Regions from separate parts of the Streptomyces sp. NPDC036815 genome, predicted to be linked through region 3. Evidence: riboswitches for the same ligand, from Rfam matches in the RefSeq annotation. Region 3 holds a riboswitch; each other region holds the start of a gene.
The links. A riboswitch is a leader RNA that binds a small molecule or an ion and turns the genes downstream of it on or off. The one in region 3 is predicted to bind cyclic di-AMP.
Positions count from the first base shown of each region.

Region 1: another riboswitch for cyclic di-AMP. It lies ahead of ACZ69I_RS14490 (C40 family peptidase); the one in region 3 lies ahead of ACZ69I_RS08870 (transglycosylase SLT domain-containing protein).
Region 2: another riboswitch for cyclic di-AMP. It lies ahead of ACZ69I_RS35910 (transglycosylase family protein); the one in region 3 lies ahead of ACZ69I_RS08870 (transglycosylase SLT domain-containing protein).

Region 1 covers NZ_JBVJPW010000005.1:295,154-300,987, forward strand. The annotation lists gene ACZ69I_RS14475 (hypothetical protein) at 1-398, opposite strand, end outside; gene ACZ69I_RS14480 (C40 family peptidase) at 477-1,553, opposite strand; gene ACZ69I_RS14485 (hypothetical protein) at 1,898-2,251, shown strand; gene ACZ69I_RS14490 (C40 family peptidase) at 2,337-3,551, opposite strand; cyclic di-AMP (ydaO/yuaA leader) riboswitch at 3,560-3,715, opposite strand; gene pcrA (DNA helicase PcrA) at 3,957-5,834, shown strand, end outside.
Region 2 covers NZ_JBVJPW010000029.1:18,173-24,006, reverse strand. The annotation lists gene ACZ69I_RS35920 (cytochrome P450 family protein) at 1-875, shown strand, start outside; gene ACZ69I_RS35915 (LysM peptidoglycan-binding domain-containing protein) at 1,015-2,082, shown strand; cyclic di-AMP (ydaO/yuaA leader) riboswitch at 2,277-2,478, shown strand; gene ACZ69I_RS35910 (transglycosylase family protein) at 2,482-3,198, shown strand; gene eno (phosphopyruvate hydratase) at 3,519-4,805, shown strand; gene ACZ69I_RS35900 (FtsB family cell division protein) at 4,941-5,420, shown strand; gene ACZ69I_RS35895 (DUF501 domain-containing protein) at 5,444-5,834, shown strand, end outside.
Region 3 covers NZ_JBVJPW010000003.1:33,675-39,508, forward strand. The annotation lists gene ACZ69I_RS08860 (alpha/beta fold hydrolase) at 1-949, opposite strand, end outside; gene ACZ69I_RS08865 (hypothetical protein) at 1,449-1,949, shown strand; cyclic di-AMP (ydaO/yuaA leader) riboswitch at 2,870-3,033, shown strand; gene ACZ69I_RS08870 (transglycosylase SLT domain-containing protein) at 3,036-3,800, shown strand; gene ACZ69I_RS08875 (alpha/beta fold hydrolase) at 3,872-4,648, opposite strand; gene ACZ69I_RS08880 (helix-turn-helix domain-containing protein) at 4,761-5,663, shown strand; gene ACZ69I_RS08885 (SCO4226 family nickel-binding protein) at 5,621-5,834, opposite strand, start outside.

The DNA of each region.
Region 1 (5,834 bases), on a different contig from region 3:
AGGGCGGGGGAGCGCAGTCGGGCGTCGGACACCGGGTGGCTGTCCAGGGCGACCCAGGCGTCGGTGAGTTGGCGGATGCGCCGGTCGTGGCGGATGCCGAGGACGACGCCGGTCACCGCGGGGGCCAGCATCGCCAGGCCGAGGATCGCGAGGACCGGGCCCAGGATGAAGCCCGTGACGTCCTCGTCCGCGAGCATTCGGAACGGCTGGACAAGCAGTGCCCAGCCGATGGCGCCGCCGAGACCGCAGAGCCACAGCAGCAGGAGGCGGCCCACCCCGAGGTGCCGCCGCCGCAGCTCCACGAGGGCCGTGTCGCGGTCGGCGAGCAGCGTCCGACGGTCCGGCCAGGTCCGCAGATATACGGGTGGCGGGGGCGGCGGCAGCGTACGGCTAGGCATGCACGTGACATTACTGGGGGACGCCGGGACGGAATCGGCGGGTCGGCGGAGCGGATCGTGGGCGGGAGGCGTACCGGCTCACGCCACGCGGGTGGCTCCCGCGAACGGCATCTGGTCGATCGGGGCGAGCCGTACCGGGGCGCTCGGGTTGGGGGCGTGGATCATCTGGCCGTTGCCGACGTAGAGGCCGACGTGGCTGATGCCGGAGTAGAAGAAGACCAGGTCGCCGGGGCGTAGTTCGGAGCGGGAGACCCGTGTGCCCGCGGCGATCTGGGCGTAGGTGGTGCGCGGCAGGGAGACGCCCGCTGAGCGGTACGCGGCCTGGGTGAGCCCTGAGCAGTCGAAGGCGTCCGGCCCGGTGGCGCCCCAGACGTACGGGCTGCCGAGCGCCTTGTACGCGTAGGAGACGGCGGACGCGGCACGGGAGTTGGGCGCCTTGGCGGTACCCGCGGCGGGGGCGCCGCGGGTGGCCGAGCGGGCAGCGCGGTCGCTGTCGCGGTCGCTGTCACCGCGGGCGTCGTCCGGGGCGGCGAGTTCCGCGCGCTGTTCGGCGGTGAGCCGGGACAGCAGTCGCTTGGCCTCGCCGAGTTTCGTGATGACCGTTTTCTTGTGCTTGCGCAGCTCCGACTGGCGGGCGCGGAGCGTGGCCAGGCGGTCGTCGGCCGTGCCCCGCAGCTGGTCCATCTCCCGGAGCTGCGCGCGTACCTCGCGCAGGGCCACGGCCTGACGGCCGCCCGCCCGGTCGGCGCGCTCCGCGCGCTCCAGGAACCGCCCGGGGTCGGAGGAGAGCATGAGCTGTAAGGAGGGGTCGATGCCGCCCGCGCGGTACTGCGCGGCGGCGTACGAACCCAGGCTGTCGCGGGCGGAGTTGAGCTTCTCCGTCTTGCGGGCCGCCTCGTCGCGCAGCTCGCGGAGTGATTTTTCGGCCTTCTCGGCCTTCTCCTTCGCGCCGTTGTACTTCTCGGTGGCCGTCTCCGCCTCGCGGTAGAGCGCGTCGACCCTGGATTTCACCTCGGCGGGGCCGAGCTGGGGGTTCGCGTGCCCCGTGCCGTCGAAGGCGGTCGCCGACGCGGCTCCCGCGAGGGCGAGGGTGGCGGCCGTGCGGGCCGTGCCGCCGCTGAGCGAGCGCTGTCTGGGCTTGCGGTGCGCTGCCACGAAGAGGGGCTCCTTAGGTGTCCGGCGGCGGCCCGCACAGGGGGACGGGCCGCCGCCGGGTCTTTCGGCGGTGGTGCCCGACGGCCGCCCCGGATCGGGCGGCGGTGGGGAGCCGGACACCTGGTGGAGGACGCTAAACCTGGCCGTCACGGGTTGGTGAGGGATTGTGCGCAACTGGCGGAAGTGGGCGACCCGACGACCGGCTCCGACCGTGTCGATCACGGGGTGGCGGCTGCTTCGCGTACGGCCGTGACCGATGGCTCGATTGCGATGTGCCTGGCGGGGCGGGGTGGTACGGGGGCGGTGGCCGGGAGAGGAGGGGGACCCGGCTAGGCTCCGGCCTCATGGACCTACTCATCCATCTCTTCGTCGGCCTCCACATCATCGGCATCGGCTCGCTCCTGGGGGGTTTCCTGACCCAGATGAAGCAGATGGGCCAGGGCACGGCCCGCTTCAACCCCGCGATGCTGCACGGCTCGCTGACCATGCTCGTCACGGGTGTGGTCCTGGTGGGCCTCAACCAGGCGGACGACAACACGGTCAACAACGTCAAGATCGGCATCAAGCTGGCCCTGTTGATCGTGATCCTCGCGCTGGTCTACGTGAAGCGCGACGAGGAGAAGGTCGACAAGGGTCTGTTCGGCGCGGTCGGCCTGTTGACCATCGCGAACATCTTCATCGCGGTCCTGTGGACCTGATGTCCCGACCCGCATGAAAGTGGCCCTCCACGCGCGCGTGGAGGGCCACTTTCATGAGATGTGCCGCATGGGGCGGGTGCGACGGTTACGCCGGGCGCACCACGCTGTGGATCGGCATGTAGTAGATCGACTCGACGCGGACGTTCGCGCCCGGCTTCGGGGCGTGGATCATCTTGCCGTTGCCGGTGTAGATCCCCACGTGGCTGATGTCGTCGTAGAAGAACACCAGGTCACCCGGCTTGGCGTCGGCGGTCTTCACGGTCGTGCCGACCTTGACCTGGTCCCACGTGGTGCGCGGCAGGGAGATCCCGGCGGCCTTCCACGCGTCCTGGGTGAGCCCTGAGCAGTCGTACGAGTCGGGGCCGGTGGCGCCCCAGACGTACGGCTTGCCGATCTGGGCCTCCGCGAAGGCGATGACCTTCGCGGCCTTGGTGGCGTAGTCGCCGTCCTTGCTCCCGGAGCCCGAGCCCGAGCCCGAGCCGGAACCCGCATCAGAACCGGAACCGGAGCCGGACCCGGAGTCGGACCCGGAGCCCTGCTCCCGCTCCTTCTCCCGCCGGGCCGCCTCCTCCGCCTTGCGCTTGCGCGCCGCCTCGGCGGCCTGCTCGCGGGCCAGCTTCTCGGCCTTGCGCTGGGCCTCCTGCTTCTTCTTCCGCTCGATCTCCGCGAGCCGCGCCTTCTCCTGCGCCGTCAGCTCGGAAAGCACCTCGCGCGCGGCGCCCAGCTTCTTCTGGACGGTCTGCTTGCTCGTCCTGAGGTCGTCCCGCGAATCGCTCAGGGTCTCCAGGCTCTTCGCCGCCTTCGCGCGCTGCCTGGTCGCCGACGCCTGCTGCGTCGTGTAGGCGTCGACCGCCTTCTTCTGGCGCGTGGTCAACCGGTCAGCCAGGTGGTTCTGGTCGAAGTAGCCCTGCGGGTCGTTGGCCAGCAGCATGGTGGCCGTCTCGGAGACGGCGCCGGTGCGGTACTGCGCGGCGGCGAACGAGCCGAGCTCCTTGCGCGCGTCGTTCAGCTCGTCGGTGCGCTCGGCCACGTCGTCGAGCAGGCGGTCGACCTTCTTGCGCTGCTTGTCGGTGCGCTCCTTCGCCGCGTTGTACTTCTGCGTGGCCACGCCGGCCTGCTGGTAGAGCTCGTCGACCTTCTTCTGGACCTCTTCGAGGCTGGGCTTCACCGGCGCGGAGGGCGCTGCCTGCGCGCTCTGCGACAGGAGGGCGACGGAGGTGAGGGCCGCTGTCGTGATGCCGAAGGCGGGGGCGGTGCGAATTCCGGCTGTCCGGGTCCGCGGCTTGCGGTGCGACGCCAAGGGAGGCGACTCCTTCCGTAGACCGCCTACCGGGTTAGCTGTCGGGTTCGGGCGGGTGGTCCGGAAGGTTGCCCTACGGTCCCGTACTTCGTACGGGACCGATTCACCCCAAGTTTTCGGTGGGTCCCCGGCTCCGAACATGTCGGACTCGGCGGAGGCCACTCGTTCCCGGCGGGTTCGCCGGTGGGGGACGAGCGGCCCGCCGAGCACGCTAGCCAACTCGTGTGGTCCCTGTGAAGGTTGATGTTCGATATGCCCGATACATTTTCGTGACTTTCCGCGGCCCTGACGCGAGCATGTCGCCCGGATGCGGAGCGTGAGCGTCCGCGGGCAGCGCGTAGGCAGGTGTGAGGTGACCGGAACCCGCAGCGGGTTGTCAGTGGGGCCGCCTAGACTCGGGAGGCGATGAGCAGCCTCTTTGATGACAGCTTCCTGGCGGACCTGCAGCCTTCCCGGGCCACGGACGAAGCGCCCCCGCCGCCGCCCGAGGACAGCGCTCCGGAGCCCATTCCGGACGATCTGTTCGACGGGAAGTTCGACGCGCCCATGACCCGGGACTCGCACTACCGCGACGGTGCCCCCCGCCCGGTCATCGACCCGGCGACGCTCCTCGACGGGCTGAACGAGAACCAGCGCGCGGCCGTGGTGCACGCCGGATCCCCGCTGCTCATCGTCGCCGGAGCCGGCTCCGGCAAGACCCGCGTGCTGACCCACCGCATCGCGCACCTGCTCGCCGAGCGCGGTGTACACCCCGGCCAGATCCTCGCGATCACCTTCACGAACAAGGCCGCGGGCGAGATGAAGGAGCGCGTGGAGCAGCTCGTGGGCCCGCGGGCGAACGCGATGTGGGTGTCGACGTTCCACAGCGCCTGCGTCCGCATCCTGCGCCGCGAGTACAAGAAGCTGGGCTTCACGTCCTCCTTCTCGATCTACGACGCCGCGGACTCCAAGCGCCTGATGGCCCTGGTCTGCCGCGACCTGGACCTCGACCCGAAGAAGTTCCCGCCGAAGTCCTTCAGTGCCAAGATCTCGAACCTGAAGAACGAGCTGATCGACGAGGAGGACTTCGCTGGTCGGGCCGCCGACGGTTTCGAGAAGACCCTCGCCCAGGCCTACGCCATGTACCAGTCGCGCCTGCGCGAGGCGAACGCGCTGGACTTCGACGACCTGATCATGACGACGGTCCACCTGCTTCGCGCCTTCCCGGACGTGGCCGAGCACTACAGGCGCCGCTTCCGGCACGTCATGGTCGACGAGTACCAGGACACCAACCACGCCCAGTACGCACTCGTGCGCGAGCTGGTCGGCCCCTCCGGCGGCGAGGGCGACGACCCCGCCGAGCTGTGTGTGGTGGGTGACGCGGACCAGTCGATCTACGCCTTCCGCGGCGCCACGATCCGTAACATCCTCCAGTTCGAGGAGGACTACGCGGACGCGACGACGATCCTCCTCGAACAGAACTACCGCTCTACACAGACGATCCTGACCGCCGCCAACGCGGTCATCGAGCGCAACGAAAGCCGCCGTCCGAAGAACCTCTGGACCAACCAGGGCGCGGGCGCGCGCATCACCGGGTACGTCGCCGACACCGAGCACGACGAGGCCCAGTTCGTCGCCGACGAGATCGACCGCCTCACCGACGCGGGCGACGCCAAGGCCGGCGACGTGGCGATCTTCTACCGGACGAACGCCCAGTCCCGTGTCTTCGAAGAGATCTTCATCCGGGTCGGCCTGCCCTACAAGGTCGTCGGCGGCGTCCGCTTCTACGAGCGCAAGGAGGTCCGCGACGTCCTCGCGTACCTGCGCGTCCTCGCCAACCCCGAGGACGCCGTCCCGCTGCGCCGCATCCTCAACGTCCCCAAGAGGGGCATCGGCGACCGCGCGGAAGCGATGATCGACGCGCTCTCGCAGCGCGAGAAGATCTCCTTCCCGCAGGCCCTGCGCCGCGTCGACGAGGCGTACGGAATGGCGGCCCGGTCGGCCAACGCCGTCAAGCGGTTCAACACGCTCATGGAGGAGCTGCGGACCGTCGTCGAGTCCGGAGCGGGCCCGGCCGTCGTCCTGGAAGCCGTGCTCGAACGCACCGGGTACCTCGCCGAGCTGCAGGCCTCGACCGACCCCCAGGACGAGACGCGCATCGAGAACCTCCAGGAACTCGCCGCCGTGGCCCTGGAGTTCGAGCAGGACAACGGCCGGGCGGAGGGCGGAGGCCGGCCCGGGGAGGACGCGGGCGAGGGCGGCGCCCCGGCCGGTACGCTCTCCGACTTCCTGGAGCGGGTCGCT
Region 2 (5,834 bases), on a different contig from region 3:
CGCTCGCCGACAAGCACGGCGGGGCGGAGGGCGCGGCCGACCTCATCCACGAGTTCGCCTTCCCGCTCCCCATCTACGCCATCTGCGACCTGCTCGGCGTCCCCCGCGAGGACCAGGACGACTTCCGCGACTGGGCGGGCATGATGATCCGCCACGGGGGCGGGCCGCGGGGCGGTGTGGCCCGGTCGGTGAAGAAGATGCGCGGCTACCTCGCCGAGCTCATCCACCGAAAGCGCCTCGATCCGGGCGACGACCTCATCTCCGGCCTCATCAAGGCCTCCGACCACGGCGAGCACCTCACCGAGAACGAGGCGGCCGCCATGGCCTTCATCCTTCTCTTCGCCGGCTTCGAGACCACCGTCAACCTCATCGGCAACGGCCTGTACGCGCTGCTCACCCACCCCGAACAGCGCGAGCGGCTGCAGCGGGCGCTGGCCGAGGGCGACACCGGGCTCCTGGAGACCGGCGTCGAGGAACTCCTCCGCTTCGACGGGCCCGTCGAGCTCGCCACCTGGCGGTTCGCGACCGAGGCGGTCCGCGTCGGCGGGCAGGACATCGCCGCGGGAGACCCCGTCCTCGTCGTGCTCGCCGCCGCCGACCGCGACCCGGCCCGCTTCGACTCGCCCGACACCCTGGACCTTTCCCGCCGCGACAACCAGCACCTCGGATACGGGCACGGAATCCACTACTGCCTCGGTGCTCCGCTCGCCAGGCTGGAGGGGCAGACCGCCCTCGCGACGCTGCTCAGACGCCTCCCCGACCTGCAACTCGCGTCGGATCCCGCCGATTTGCGGTGGCGTGGCGGGCTGATCATGCGGGGACTGCGCACGCTGCCGGTGAAGTTCACAAACGCACAGCCGCCGACCCGGGGCTGACGGGCCGTCACGACTGTGATGTTCACGTGATCTCCGCTGCACCGACTTGTGACAAGCGTTCGACTGCGGCTACGTTCACGACGACTTGGGCGCCCCCGGGCGCCCCAGCCGTCGCTGCAGTCTCCTGAAAGGCAACCGCATGCTCTCCGGTCAAGGTCGTCACCGACGCCCCCGCCAGGCCCCGGCTCTCATCGTCGCGGCAGGCGTCACCGGATCAGCCATCGCCATCCCGCTGCTCGCCGCCACCAGCGCGAGCGCCGCCTCCACCGACACGTGGGACAAGCTCGCCCAGTGCGAGAGCGGCGGCGCGTGGAGCGCGAACCCCGGCAACGGTTATTACGGAGGGCTCCAGCTCTCCCAGGACACCTGGGAGAGCCACGGCGGCCTCGACTACGCGCCGAGCGCCGACCAGGCCTCCAAGTCCCAGCAGATCTCCGTCGCCGAGAAGGTCCTTGGCGACCGGGGCACCGCCGCCTGGCCGAGCTGCGCGCCGATCGCCGGGCTCACCGACGGCGGCGCCGCGGCCGACGTGGACCCGGGCGCGCCCGTCACCGGGGAGCCGTCCGACCCGTCGGGCCGGACCGGCGCCGACGGGCCCGAGGGTGCCAAGGACTCCGGCTCCGCCGATGACTCCGGCAGCTCCGACGGCAAGGACAAGGGCAAGGACAAGGGCGCGGAGAAGGGTGAGTCGTCCGCCGACCCGGCCGACTCCGCCGATCCCTCCGACGACCCGTCCGCGGACCCGGAGAAGCCCTCCGGTGACGCGGGCGACGCGCGAGACAAGAATCACGACGAGTCCGGCGAAAAGGGCGACAAGGGTCACAAGGGCGAGGCGGACGGCGCCGATGACGCGTCCGGCACGGGCAAGTCCGGGGAGAAGGACGGCACTTCGCCGGACGCCGAGGACGCGACGGCCCCCTCCGAGGGTTCGGGCTCCTCCGCGGGGCGCCACCGGGGCGACCGCGCGGACGAGAGCGAGGGTGCGGGCGGGCGTCCCGGACGGCACGCCTCGCGCGGCGAGGAGCGCACCGGAGCGGTCGCCGACGGGACGTACACGGTGCGCTCCGGGGACAACCTCTCGGTCATCGCGGACGACCTCGACGTCGAGGGCGGCTGGCACGAGCTCTACACCGAGAACAAGAAGACCGTCGGCGGCGACCCGGACCTCATTCTCCCCGGTCAGAGCCTCGATCTGGGCGAAAAGTAACGGTAGTTGACGAAGAGTCGGACGGGGCCTTCGCGTCGTATGTCCGCTTTGGCGCGAGTGAGACATGGGTCTCAGAAGCCCTGATCGTCTTTGAAATTGTGTGGAAGACGTGATTACCGTCGTCACCGCTCGCCATTGGTGGGCCCCGCCGGTCGGTACGCCGAATCCTGCCAACGGCCGGACGGGAACAGTCGTCGCTTCGAGCGCCGTAGGCAGGAGCGGGGGACCCAAGGTTTGCGCCGGGTCCGTCCGTTGAGGGGACGCACAGCCGTAGGGCTGGGCGCCGCGAGACGGACGGGAACGGCTAGGGGTGAAGCCGCGCTCTGTGAGCGCGGCCGGGCAACCACATCGGCCCGAACCCGACAGCTCACCTCGCAGGCGTCGGTGAGGGGATCACTCATGCTGTTTTCCAGCAAGGGCAAGCACCGTCGTCCGTCCAAGGCCACCCGTGTCGCCACGCTCGCCGGCGTCACCGGTGTCGCGGTCGCTGCCCCGCTGATGGCCGCCGGTTCGGCCTCCGCCGCCACCGACTCCGAGTGGGACCGCGTCGCCCAGTGCGAGGCCGGCGGCAACTGGTCGATCAACACCGGCAACGGCTACCAGGGCGGCCTGCAGTTCTCGCCGTCCACCTGGGCCGCGTACGGCGGCACCAAGTACGCGCCCTCCGCCGACAAGGCGACCAAGGCCCAGCAGATCGAGATCGGCGAGAAGGTCCTCGCGGGTCAGGGCAAGGGTGCCTGGCCGAGCTGTGGCGTCGGCCTCTCGGGCGCCTCGAACAACAGCGGCGGCGGCTCGCAGCAGCAGGCCCCGCAGCAGCAGGAGTCCAAGCCCCAGCCGCAGCAGACGCAGCAGCAGGCCGCTCCGAAGCAGCAGCAGGCCGCCCCGAAGCCGCAGCCCGCGCCGCAGACCGAGAGCAAGAAGACCGTCGAGACCCCGACCGGCAAGACGGTCAAGAAGGGCGACGGCGAGTACAAGGTCAAGACGGGCGACACCCTGTCCAAGATCGCCCAGGCGGAGCACGTCAAGGGCGGCTGGCACAAGGTGTACAAGCTCAACGGTGACATCATCGACAACGCCGACATGATCTACCCGGGCCAGCAGCTGCACCTGAGCTGACCCGCCCGGTCACGGCCGTGCCTCGGCGGACGCACGGCCGTACCCCCGTCCCCACGGGCTCCCCGCCCCGGTGCGCGTATCCCCCGTACGCACCGGGGCGGGGCCATGTCCGCCCCTGCCCGGGCCGCCCGGCTTGTTCGCTACTAGCGAGTAGAAACGCGGTCCATCGTCCTGTTTCCAGGGGATTTGGCCTCTTGTTCGTCCCACGGGACGGGCGGTCGGCTGGCTGAAGCCCCGGAGCCGGTTAGGCTCGGGAGACGCAGGGCCGAAACGGTCCGCGTCATTGCGTATACGCGTCACACTCCCAGAAGGAGATGCTCGTGCCGTCCATCGACGTCGTCGTAGCCCGGGAAATCCTGGACTCCCGAGGCAACCCCACGGTCGAGGTCGAGGTCGGCCTCGACGACGGCAGCACCGGTCGTGCCGCCGTTCCGTCCGGTGCCTCCACCGGTGCCTTCGAGGCCATCGAACTCCGTGACGGTGACCCCAACCGTTACCAGGGCAAGGGCGTCGAGAAGGCCGTCCTCGCCGTCATCGAGCAGATCGGCCCGGAGCTCGTCGGCTACGACGCCACCGAGCAGCGCCTGATCGACCAGGCCATGTTCGACCTGGACGCCACCGACAACAAGGGCTCGCTCGGCGCCAACGCCATCCTCGGCGTCTCGCTCGCCGTCGCGCACGCCGCCTCCGAGGCCAGCGACCTGCCGCTGTTCCGCTACCTCGGCGGCCCGAACGCGCATCTGCTGCCCGTCCCGATGATGAACATCCTGAACGGCGGGTCGCACGCCGACTCGAACGTCGACATCCAGGAATTCATGATCGCCCCGATCGGCGCGGAGTCCTTCTCCGAGGCCCTGCGCTGGGGCACCGAGGTCTACCACACCCTCAAGAAGGTGCTGAAGGAGAAGGGCCTCTCCACCGGCCTCGGCGACGAGGGCGGCTTCGCCCCGAACCTGGACTCCAACCGCGCCGCGCTCGACCTCATCCTTGAGGCCATCAAGCAGGCCGGTTACGTCCCCGGCGAGCAGGTCGCGCTCGCGCTCGACGTCGCCGCGTCCGAGTTCTACAAGGACGGCAGCTACGAGTTCGAGGGCAAGTCCCGCTCGGCCGCCGAGATGACCGAGTACTACGCGGAGCTCGTCGCCTCCTACCCGCTGGTCTCCATCGAGGACCCGCTGTTCGAGGACGACTGGGCCGGCTGGAACACCATCACCGAGAAGCTCGGCGACAAGGTGCAGCTCGTCGGCGACGACCTGTTCGTCACCAACCCCGAGCGCCTGGCCCGCGGCATCGAGGAGAACTCGGCCAACGCCCTGCTCGTCAAGGTCAACCAGATCGGTTCGCTGACCGAGACCCTGGACGCCGTCGAGATGGCCCAGCGCAGCGGCTTCAAGTGCATGATGTCGCACCGCTCCGGCGAGACCGAGGACGTCACCATCGCCGACCTCGCCGTCGCCACCAACTGCGGCCAGATCAAGACCGGCGCCCCGGCCCGCTCCGAGCGCGTCGCCAAGTACAACCAGCTGCTGCGCATCGAGGAGATCCTCGACGACGCCGCGGTCTACGCCGGGCGCAGCGCGTTCCCGCGCTTCCGCTCCGCCGAGTAGCGGACCCGGCGCAGCAGCCGAAGCACGGCCCGAGCAGCGCTCGACGCCACGTAGTTACCTACGTCCCCGCACCCGGTCCCGTACCGTGTGCGGGGACGTAGGTACGTTGAGGCGCTGCTCTGGGGAGACGGAACCATGGCCAAGGCCGGGACCAAGGACCGGTTCTCCACCGCGACCCGCCTGCGGCTGCTCGGCGAGCAGACCGCCGAGCGCGTCTACCGCTCCCAGACCAAGAGGCAGGCCCGCCGCTCCCGGCTCACCGGCCGCGCGGCCCTCCTCGCGCTCGTGCTCTGCTCGCTGGTCGTCGCGCTCGCGTACCCGATGCGGCAGTACGTCTCGCAGCGCGCCGAGATCGACGACCTGCGCCGGCAGCAGGCCGAGCACCAGGCGGACGTCGAGAAGCTCCGCGACGAGAAGGCCCGCTGGCAGGACGACGCGTACGCGGAGCAGCGCATCCGGGACCGCCTGCACTACGTGATGCCCGGCGAGACCGGCTTCACGGTGATCGACCCCGCGGCGGCCAGGAGCCGGCGCACGGACCAGGGGGCGGCCTCGCGCCCCTGGTACTCGAACGTCTGGGACGGCGTCGACAAGGCCGACCGCCCCGACGACTGACCCACGGACATGGAAAGACAGGCATGCACACGCCTCCGCCGACCACCTCGCGCACCGAGCCGACCGACGCCGACGTCGAGGCCTTCAAGCAGCAGCTCGGCCGCCCGCCGCGCGGCCTGCGGGCCATCGCGCACCGCTGCCCCTGCGGCCAGCCGGACGTCGTCGAGACGGCGCCGCGCCTCCCGGACGGTACGCCGTTCCCCACGACGTACTACCTGACGTGCCCGCGGGCCGCGTCCGCGATCGGCACCCTCGAAGCCAACGGCGTGATGAGGGAGATGTCGGAGCGGCTGCGGACGGACCCCGAACTGGCCGCCGCCTACCGCAAGGCGCACGAGGACTACATCGCGCGCCGTGACGCCATCGAGGTCCTGGAGGGCTTCCCGAGCGCGGGCGGCATGCCGGACCGCGTGA
Region 3 (5,834 bases):
CGCCCGTGCCGACGGTCAGCGGGCCGCGCGCGGACGCCGCGACGATACGGTCGAGGGTGGCGAGCACTGAGGCGCGGGTGCTGCCGAGGCCGTAGGTGGCGTGGCGCTTCGCGGCCCAGGCGGCCCAGTCGGAGAGGGCCCGCTCGTTCTCGCGCTCGGAGCCCTTCAGCAGCCGGGGGCCGTAGTCGGCCGGGGCGATCGCACCGTCGAGGACGAAGCGGTCGTACTTGCCGGGAAACATCTGGGTGTAGACGGTGCCGAGGTAACTGCCGTACGAGTAGCCCAGGTAGGAGATCTTGCGTTCGCCGAGCGCGCCCCTGATGACGTCCATGTCGCGGGCCGTGTTGCGGGTGCTGACGTGCGGCAGGACGGAGCCGCTGGTGGCGCGGCACTTGTCGGCCAGGCCCTTCTTGAAGGCGACCTGGCGCTCGAAACTCGCCCGGCTGAGGCCGGCCGAGCGGATGTCGGTGCCGACGGGCCAGCCGCAGTCCAGTGGGGTGCTGCGGCCCACGAAGCGCGGGTCGAAGCCGATGATGTCGTAGCGCGGTCCGGTCTTCTTCATCATTTTGCGCACGTCCGGCGGGGACTGGACGGCGGGGCCGCCAGGGCCGCCGTTGTTGAGCAGGATCGAGCCGATGCGGTGGCGGGTGTCGGTGGCCTTGAGCCGGGATATCGCGACGGTGATCGTACGGCCCCGAGGGTCGGCGTAGTCCAGCGGTACGCGTATGTCGGCGCACTGCACGCCCGCCTTGTCCAGGTCGCGGCCCATCGTGTCGTCGGGGCCCTTGGCGCAACTGCCCCAGCCCGGACGCTGGTTGTAGTAGCGGTCGAGGCCGGTCCCGGTGCTGCTCTTGGCCGTGGTTGCGGCCGTGCTGGTACTCGCGGCCGTGGCCAGGGCGGGAGTCGCGGTGAGGGCGGCGGTGAGGGCGAGGCTCGCGGCCAAGGTCACCGCGTACCGGTTCGGCCGGGCTGTTCCGATGGGGGATTTCTCTACTCTGAGGTGTGTATGTGTCACACCGTCAGACGCTAGGGTCGGAGCCGCCCCTACTCACTACAGCCCGCACCCCGATCCCCCAGGGAGCCACCTATACCCACGGGGTAGGGTGATCCCCCCCTCAACGGGACGGATCCGTCGGCCTCATGAACTGGTCCCTCGCCGGCGTAGGTGGCGCCGATGGCATGTCGTCCATGCAGAATTTCCACTGACGCTCGATCTCAGTGCCCCCGAATGCGTAGCACTGCCGGACCTGCTGCGGGTCGATGACCAGGCGCCAGGTGCGATCCGAATAGGCGGGGATGACGACTCCGCCTACCTGTGCCATGTCGTACGGCAGGACTCGCACCTCAGCGCCACAAACCACGCCCCAAGATCCGGACCAGGTGCGGACCAACTCAGCCCAGCAGCAGACGATTCCCGCCTTGGCCGCAGGTCAGAGGCGGTGGTGGGCGTGTACCACCAGCAGACGAAGAACGTGCGGGTGTGCAACGACAACCAGGACGTGGTGGACCGCTGCGCGTTGGTGATCCTCGCCGTCCGCCCCCAGGACCGTGACGAGGCCCTCGCCGGGCTCCAGGTCGGCGGCGACCAGGTCGTGGACGACCTCTTCGGCCGCCTCGGCGGAACGCTCCCCGTCGCAGACGAAGCGACCCTCAACGCCTACCAAACCCTGACGGCCACGCTGACCACCCACTACTGCTACCTGGCCACACTCACCACCTGGGCCGCCCGCCACGGCATTACCGCCCAGGACGCCGACCGCTACATCCGCGACCTCTTCCAAGGCGTCGGGCGCGCCCTGAGCGACAAGACCCGCTCCCTGCACCAGCTCGCGGCCGACCACGAGACACCGAAAGGAGCCAACGAACGCATCCGCACCACATGGTTCGACACCACCAACTCCGACGCCCTACAGAAGACACTCGACGCACTCCTCTCCGACCTCAAGTAGTCAAGTGAGCGGACAAGGGGGGCAATTGGCGATACGCAGCGACCGCCACACGCGACTTCCCCGAACGGCCCCGGACCTCTATATCCCTTATATCCGTGACACTGCCCACCCCGGCATCTGACGCCTGATCCGGCACCGGAGTCAACCCTCGAAGGACTTCCGGAGCCGACCACTTAGTCATGGTGCAGACATCCCCACCCCGTAGTTATCCCCACCCCGCAGTGCCCGACACAGGTGAACCGACTGCGCGAATCGACGACCAACTCGTGCGGATAGTCGGCCAATGGGACCTGCCGCGACGCCACCCTGAGGCCACACCGTAAAACTGACGACGTGACCGGTTTTCTCGACCACCACTAATTCGTCGACTCGTTGACGATATGCCCCTCGGCGCGATCCGCCCGCGAGACCGCTGACGCAGACACGGTCAATCCGCCCTCGATTCATCGGAAAATCGCTGGCCCGCGCGGGGCGGGAGCAACACCTCTCGATCCGACCAGGTTCCCACGGTTGACGAAATGTCCATCTTGAGATGAAAAGAGACCTAGACTCCATGCGTGGTTCGTCCGGTTATGCACAAACTCCGCACCAGTGATGGCGTATGTAGGCTGTTGCCTGCATTGCAGAGACCTCGACCGGAATGGCGAACCAGGGCGATGCCGTCGAGGCGCATTGGGATCCGCGCCCACCCGGTGAAATGAGTCACACTGCTCACCCCCACTCGAAGTGAGGGCATGAAGCACATTCTCGTTTCCCGCAAAGCGAGTTGGACTATTCGATCAAAGGCGGCAAGGGCCTTCCGATTGCCCTGGATCGACCCCGCACATTCTCCCGCCAAATGTGGACCTTGTTCCGTTCCGGCTTTCTCGTCTAACGTCACGCCCAATCCCGGATGGAACGCCGAATCCTGCCGCTGTCCGGAAACCTACTCACCCACTCACTTACGCACGGCAGGAGCGGGGAACCCAGGTAAGCGCCGGTCCGGAATCCGGAACGGCTCGGGGTGAAGTCGCCGTATCAGCGCGACCGGACATCTCCCGTCCGAACCCGACAGCTCACCTCGCAGGCGACGGAGAGGAATGCGTCATGCCTGCAAAGGGAAAGCACCGCCGCCCCAAATCCAACTCGCTCGGCCGGGGCATCGCCGCCGCAGGCGCGGGCGGGACAGTGCTCGTCCTCCCGGTGCTCGGCGCGACCACCGCCGCCGCGGCGCAGGCCGACGCGGCCGCCACTCCCCCCGCGGCCCCGAAGACCTACGTCGTCGCGGCCGGCGACTCCCTGTCCAAGATCGCGCAGGAGCACTCCCTGAGCGGCGGCTGGAAGAAGCTGTACCAGGACAACCGCGGCGTCCTCGGCGGAGACCCGCAGCTCATCCACCCCGGGCTCAAGCTCACCCTCGGCAGCGCGGGCCCGGCCACGCCCGCGCAGCAGTCGACCGCGTCCAACGCGTCCGCCGAGCGGGCGGACCGTTCCAAGCGCCAGGACGACCTCGCCGCCGAACCCGCCGCTCCCCCGGCACAGAAGTCCTACACCAACGACCTCGACGGCTGGATCAACGAGTCGCTCGACATCCTGGCCCGGCAGGGCATCCCCGGCTCGTACGAGGGCATCCACCGCAACATCATGCGCGAGTCCTCCGGCAACCCCCTGGCCATCAACAACTGGGACTCCAACGCTGTAGCCGGGACCCCCTCCAAGGGGCTCTTGCAGGTCATCGGCCCCACCTTCGCCGCCTACCACGTGCCCGGCACGTCGATGGACAGCTTCGACCCGGTCGCCAACATCACCGCCGCCTGCAACTACGCGGCCGACCGGTACGGCTCGATCGACAACGTGGACGGCCCGTACTGACCTCGCCCCTCATGAGGCAGGGGGCGGGCCGGGCCTGGACAGGCGTACGGAGGATGTGCCGACGCCCCGGGTCAGGCGACCGGCGCGAAGGCCGTGATCGCCTCGACGAGGTCGGCCGGAGCTTCCAGCGGGATGAGGTGCCCCGTCTTCGGGATCACCGTGAAGTCGGCCCCGGAGAGATAGGGCACCAGGTTGGCGAGGAGCACGTCGACGGGTTCGACGCGGTCCTGCTCTCCGGCGATGACCAGGGCGGGGACGCTGATCATGCGGGTGTGCTCGGTGATGTCCTCCGTGATGCCGCGCAGCGGCCACTCCGTGCGGGCGGCATCGGCGCCGGCACGCGAATCGGTCACGACCCGTGCCTTGATCGATGCGGGCAGCTCGGTCGCGGTGAGGACGTTGTCCCGTGCCCCGGCGACGGATGCGTCGGAATCGTAGGCGTGGGAGAGGCCTTCCCGGTACTCGGGGGTGATCTGCTCGGCGGGCTTCGCCGGACCGGGGCCGACGAGGACGATCCCGCGCAGACCGGCGGGCCGGGTCGCAGCGACCAGCTGCGCGACCTTGCCGCCCATGGAGTGCCCGACCAGCACGTACTCGGTGAGGCCCGCGTCGGCGATCACCGCGAGCGTGTCGTCCGCGAGCCGACGGAGGGTGTAGGGGCCGGGCAGGCTGCTTGAGCGGCTCCACCCGCGGAAGTCGACCGTGAGGACGTCGCGGCCCGTGAGGCGGTCGACGACCAGGTCCCAGGTGCGGGCGGAGCCACCCCAGTAGTGCAGGAACACCAGGGCCGGTCCGCTCCCCGGGCGGTGGTCGTAAACGGGCAGCAGCGGTTGCTGTGTCGTGTTCATTCGTGTTTCCTCGATCAGTGCTCTGCGGCGGATCTTCCGTGCCTCCATTGGATATCCGCAGCTCTCCCGAGGCATCGGCACGACTGGACGCCCGATGGTGGAAACTGGACACATGGCCGCGATCCGACAGATGACCTACCGGCCCGTCGGGCACGGTGCCGCCGCTGTCGAGACGATGACGTTCGCCCGCCTTCGCGAGCTGAACGACGGCGGCACGCAACGTGCCGACTTCTACGTCCTGGCCGTAGTGGACGCCGGACATGGCTCCGTCACGGTGGACTTTCTCCAACTACCGCTCAGGGAGCGGTCCGTGGTCTGGATCGTGCCCGGCGCGGTGCACCGATGGGACGACATCGCCGAGGTAGCAGGACACCTCGTGCTGTTCGTCCCGACCGCGCCGGTCACCCACGCCACCCGAGACCTCGTCGCGTCCCCCGACCTGGTCGCGCCGTGGAACATCGACGAGGCCGACTGGCCGTTCGTCGACGCCGCGCGGAACCACCTGCTCCTCGAAGCGTCCGCCCCGCCCCCAGACGTCCCGACGGAGCTGCCCGAAATCCTGCTCTCCGCGCTCATCGCCCGGATCCGGCCGCGGCACGGCGAAGCGCGGTCGCTGCATGACGAACAGTCAGTGGGTGCAGAGCGGTCGGCGAGTTCAGTGTTCCGGCTGTTCCGGTCCAGCGTCGAAGCGCACTTCCGGGAACATCATGACGCGGGCTACTACGCCCGGGCCCTGGGATACGCGCCCCGCACCCTCTCCAGAGCGGTGCAGCAGGCCACCGGCCTCACCGCGAAGGCTTACATCGTCGAACGCATTGTCCTGGAAGCCAAACGCCTCCTCGCACACGACCGTCTCACCGCAGCCCACTGCGCCGCCACGCTCGGCTTCCCCGATGCCTCCAACTTCTCGGTGTTCTTCCGAAAGGCGACGGGCGTGCGCCCGGGCGCATGGCAGGCATCGGAGATGACCCCTCACACGGTCAACGGCACCGGATGGATCTCGTCGGCCCGGTGACCCGCGCGTTCGTGAATGCGTTGGACCGCGTCGGCCGACGGAGCTTCCGAAAGGCAGTAGACGGTGCCGGACTCCGGGTCCGCCCACGCCTTCTCGAAGTGAACGCCTTCTTCGTTCTCGATCGCGAGGTCGGCCTGGTGGGCCTGCCGCAGTTGCTCGGCCGTAATGTCG